Regions from separate parts of the Priestia sp. YIM B13489 genome, predicted to be linked through region 1. Evidence: riboswitches for the same ligand, from Rfam matches in the RefSeq annotation. Region 1 holds a riboswitch; the other holds the start of a gene.
What was found. A riboswitch is a leader RNA that binds a small molecule or an ion and turns the genes downstream of it on or off. The one in region 1 is predicted to bind preQ1.
Positions count from the first base shown of each region.

Region 2: linked by a shared signal. The riboswitch ahead of ACFX4W_RS03225 (QueT transporter family protein) and the one ahead of queC (7-cyano-7-deazaguanine synthase QueC) in region 1 are both predicted to bind preQ1.

Region 1 is NZ_JBHZOQ010000053.1:3,405,951-3,408,355, forward strand. Features, by position in the region: gene ACFX4W_RS23290 (GerAB/ArcD/ProY family transporter) at 1-507, shown strand, start outside; PreQ1 riboswitch class I at 578-621, shown strand; gene queC (7-cyano-7-deazaguanine synthase QueC) at 852-1,517, shown strand; gene queD (6-carboxytetrahydropterin synthase QueD) at 1,517-1,957, shown strand; gene queE (7-carboxy-7-deazaguanine synthase QueE) at 1,950-2,405, shown strand, end outside.
Region 2 is NZ_JBHZOQ010000036.1:269,409-271,813, reverse strand. Features, by position in the region: gene ACFX4W_RS03230 (hypothetical protein) at 1-401, opposite strand, end outside; gene ACFX4W_RS03225 (QueT transporter family protein) at 836-1,324, opposite strand; PreQ1 riboswitch class I at 1,334-1,378, opposite strand; gene ACFX4W_RS03220 (Lrp/AsnC family transcriptional regulator) at 1,575-1,985, shown strand; gene ACFX4W_RS03215 (YitT family protein) at 2,368-2,405, shown strand, end outside.

The sequences.
Region 1 (2,405 bases):
ACGCCTCATATAAAAGATGGAAAAAAGGTAAAAAGAATGTTTGTTATCGGCACTGTCGCATCGGGCTTGACGATTACGATTGCAGTTGCGGCTTGTATATTAGCTCTTGGCGCGAATATTGCATCGATGCACAGCTACCCAGTTTATTTATTAGGAAAAATGATTTCGTTAGGTGCAACGATTCAGCATGTTGAAGTATTAGTAGCTATTATTTGGATGTTATCTATCTTTTTTAAAGTTGTCATTGTGTTCTATGCTATTCAGTTAAGTATCGTCCAATTGTGTAATTTACGGGTGCGCAATTTTTTAAGCTTTCCTTTAGGTCTAATTATTACAGGCGTGGCATATTACATTATTCCCAACACAGCGTACTTCAATTATTTTGAAAAATATTACTGGCCGTTTTATTTATTTGTATTAAGCGTCTGTTTTCCGTTGTTATTTATTGCGCTTTCTTATATAAAGAAAAATAAGGCAGCTAAAGGCGATAGAAGTCAACAAACATAGCATTATCTATACGCATGTGGTATAATACGATGACAATTCAAGAAGAAACGCCGTACACGTTTGGATACGTACGGGAGAGGTTCGAAAACTCCCTCTATAAAAAACTAAGATCATCGTTGATGACAAAAGACACGGTTTTAACGTGTCTTCTTTCACGTGCTTTTCTATCAACGCGTCTTTTTGACGTGTATGCTGGCGAGGACGTGTATCTTAGTTGCTTTTTAGGGAGATTGCTGGAAAAGAGCAGTCTCTTTTTTGTGTTATAAAATTAGTCACAAAGGGAACGAACGGTTCAATAAAGTTTCTTCTTCTTTTGATTTCAATCAAAAAGGAGACGAACAATAATGATGAAAAATGAAAAAGCTATTGTTGTATTTAGCGGAGGTCAAGATAGTACAACATGTCTATTTTGGGCTTTGAAAAACTTTAAAGAAGTAGAAACGGTTACTTTTCAATACGGTCAGCGCCATAGTCAAGAGATAGAGGTAGCAAAGGCTATCGCAGCTGATTTAGGTGTGAAGCACACCGTACTAGATATGTCACTTTTAAATCAATTAGCACCAAATGCCTTAACGCGAGATGATATTGAGATCGAGCAAAAAGAAGGAGAGTTGCCTACAACGTTTGTTGACGGCCGCAATCTGTTATTTTTATCATTTGCAGCCGTACTGGCTAAAAACAGCGGAGGCCGTCATATCGTAACAGGCGTTTGTGAAACTGATTTTTCAGGATATCCAGACTGTCGAGACGTATTTGTGAAATCGTTAAACGTCACGCTTAATTTATCAATGGACTTCGAGTTTGTGATTCATACGCCGCTTATGTGGATTGATAAAGCAGAAACGTGGGCGTTAGCGGATGAGCTAGGAGCGCTTGAATATGTGCGTGAAAAAACATTAACGTGCTACAACGGTATTGTTGCTGACGGGTGCGGCGAATGCCCCGCATGTCAATTGCGAAAACGCGGGTTAGATCAATACATGCAAACGAAAGAAGGAGGAGAGAAATAATGTTGCAACAAATGTATCCTCAAGTATTTCATGACTATGAATACGAACTGAACAAAGATATGCAGTTTGCTGCGGCACATTTTGTTCCTCACACAGAAGCAGGAAAATGCCGTCAAGTCCATGGACATACGTATTTCGTAAATCTAACTGTTGCCGGAGATACATTAGACGAAGCGGGCTTTTTAGTAAACTTTGCGCTATTGAAAAAAATTGTTTCTGGTCAATTTGATCATACATTATTGAACGATCATTCTATCTTTAACGAAGAAAATCCAAATGATTTTCCTACAACTGAAGTTGTTGCCCGTAAAATTTATGAGTTGGTTCAAGAATATCTAGACACACTACCAAATAAGCCTTCTTGCGTACAAGTATTCGTGCGGGAAACGCCGACAAGTTACGTAGTTTACCGCCCAAAGAAGGTGAAAAAACGTGGCTAATACAATTCCAGTACTTGAAATATTCGGACCAACGATTCAAGGGGAAGGAATGGTTGTAGGACGTAAGACGATGTTTGTTCGTACCGCGGGCTGTGATTATTCCTGCAGCTGGTGTGATTCAGCTTTTACATGGGATGGATCGGCTAAAAACGATATTCGTCAGCTAACAGCAGAACAAATTTGGACGGAGCTAAAAGAAATTGGAGGAGAGTGCTTTGATCACGTCACCATTTCTGGAGGAAACCCTGCGCTTATCAAGGCGATTGGTTCACTTGTAGAGCTTTTGCACAGTCAAGGGGTAAAAGCAGCTCTTGAAACACAGGGGAGCCGTTATCAGGATTGGTTCCTAAAGATCGATGATTTAACGATTTCTCCTAAGCCTCCAAGTTCATTAATGAAAACAAATTTCCCCGTATTAGACGATATTATAGAGACATTAATAAAGGAA
Region 2 (2,405 bases), on a different contig from region 1:
AGCTTATTCCAATACCCTATGCACTTTACGTCAGGCTCATCAGTAGCTAACGCTTCTTTATTAGTTCCTTTATAAGGAAGAAATGCCGTTAACTTCACCTTTTGTTTTGGCTTGATATTTAATTTATTTCCTTCTGCTAACACCTTAAATTTATTATCAGAATAACCGTTTTTCATTTTTAAGGGATAGGATAAAAATACATTATTTTGTTTGATGGTCAAATCGCTCTTGTTTACTAATTCCATTTCATATGAAATTCCTTGCTTCATTTTTTGTTCTTTGATTACGTTAATACTTATCTTTTCTAGTTCTCTTAAAGGAACGTTGTCTTCTTCTTTTGAACACCCGACAAATAAGATGGCTAAAGCTAATAAAACAAGAATTCCTAACTTTCTATTCAAAAAACAATCCCCTCTCTAGTAACAAAGATTATTTTACAATTATAACTCAAAAAAGTTATTTAATGGAAAAATACAATTAAAAAAGCAAACCGTCATTGGTCTGCTTTTTTAATTGCTACGCATAGGTAATGTGTTGTTGTGCGAAAAACTTTTCGATAAGGAGTTTGCCAACTATATGTATATCGTAACAAAAGAAAAAAGAACGCGCTGTGAGATTTGTCACTCCTTCTTTCAAAATAATCTAACCGGATACTTCCTATTGCCTTACGCAAAAAGAGCAGACCGCAAACGCGACCTGCTCTTTTCACATGCTAGATATGGGTAATTTGTCCATGCGTGAAAAGCTCTTCAATAATAAGGGGTTTATCACTACACTTATAGAATAACAAAGAAAAAAAGACGGGGCTGTGAGATTTATCACAGCCCCATCTTTTTTATCCAACTAGCTTATTAAATTGTACACGTTTATTAATTGCAGCCATAATTGGTGCTCCAACAAGCATAACAATGAACTCACCAACAGCCGTTGTTAACCATGTAAAGAAAAATGGTAAATCAAATGCTAAGTGCAGTTCAAACGCAATAATAAACATCGTGAACGTAAATACAAGTGTATTAACAAGCATACGAGCCCACATATTTTTAATGTAGCGCATAGAAAAAATGGTAATGAGTAATGATAGCACGGATTGTCCTACCCCAAACACCAGATCATAAGCGACCATTGGTGAAAAAAACAAATTCGTCAGAAATACTCCTAGCACAATGCCGTACACGTACTTTTTATTAAACACAATTAAGTGATTGAACATTTCCGATATACGAAATTGGATATTGGTGAAGCCAAACGGCTGGATTAACATGCTGACAGCAATATACATAGCAGCTAAAAGACCGTTGACGCAAAGTGTTCTTATATTCATCTTACTATTCTCTCCTTAGTTTTTTAACGTGGGATGGTTACGAACCACGTAAACACTCAAAGAATCATACAGCAAGCTTAAGCTTTCGTCAATCTAGCTGTTTACAAACTACTGCTGCTTTCTATATCTTGCATATTGACTGCTCTTTTTTCTTACTTTCCTTTAGTATAAAATAGAAGACGTATCAGTATACATATGTGACATCAAGTAGTTAAGCCTTTTGATTTGAAATACGAAAGGATTTGTAGCGATGTTAGATAATACAGATAAGCGCATACTAGAAGAACTATCAAAAAATGGACGTATGAAGATGAAAGAATTAGGAGAAAAAGTGCATTTAACCGGACAAGCCGCTTCTGCTAGAGTATTAAAGTTAGAAGATGAAGGCATTATCAAAGGCTATACAATTAACATTGATAAACGAAAACTCGGCTACATCATCCATGCATTTTTAAATATCTATACGCAGAGCATTCATCACCACCCCTACCTTACATTTTTAGAAAGTCAGCAGGAGCACGTTATCAACAACTTTAAAATCAGCGGCGATGGCTGCTACTTATTAGAATGCAAATTTCATTCAAATGAAGAACTAAATGATTTTTTGACAGAGCTAAATCAGCATGTGAATTACAAACTTTCAATCGTCATTAACAAATAAATTTTTTTGAAAAATTAAGGTATATTAATTTATGAAAATGGTAATCCTAATAACGTATTCCCCCTATTCCAATAAATTTGAAAATCCTTTGCATCGTCGCAAAGGATTCTTTTTTTATGTAGGAAACCGCCTTCTATTTTTTGAAAAGTTGAACATCTCTCATAGCGTTGACATAGCGGTCAGAGGTTTATATAATCGGTGACATCGAAGCATAGAAAAGCCGGATCAAGACCTATACACGTATCGTAATTCTTCGTCTTAGAAGTTGATCAGTTTTATAACTAGACAATTTCTAAGACGTTTTTTATTTTATCATTTGTGAAACACTATTAAAAACAAGATTACACATGAAAATATCCTAATAATCAAGGAGGTTTGCATATTGAAAACAATCTATAAAGACATCATCTTAATTATTGT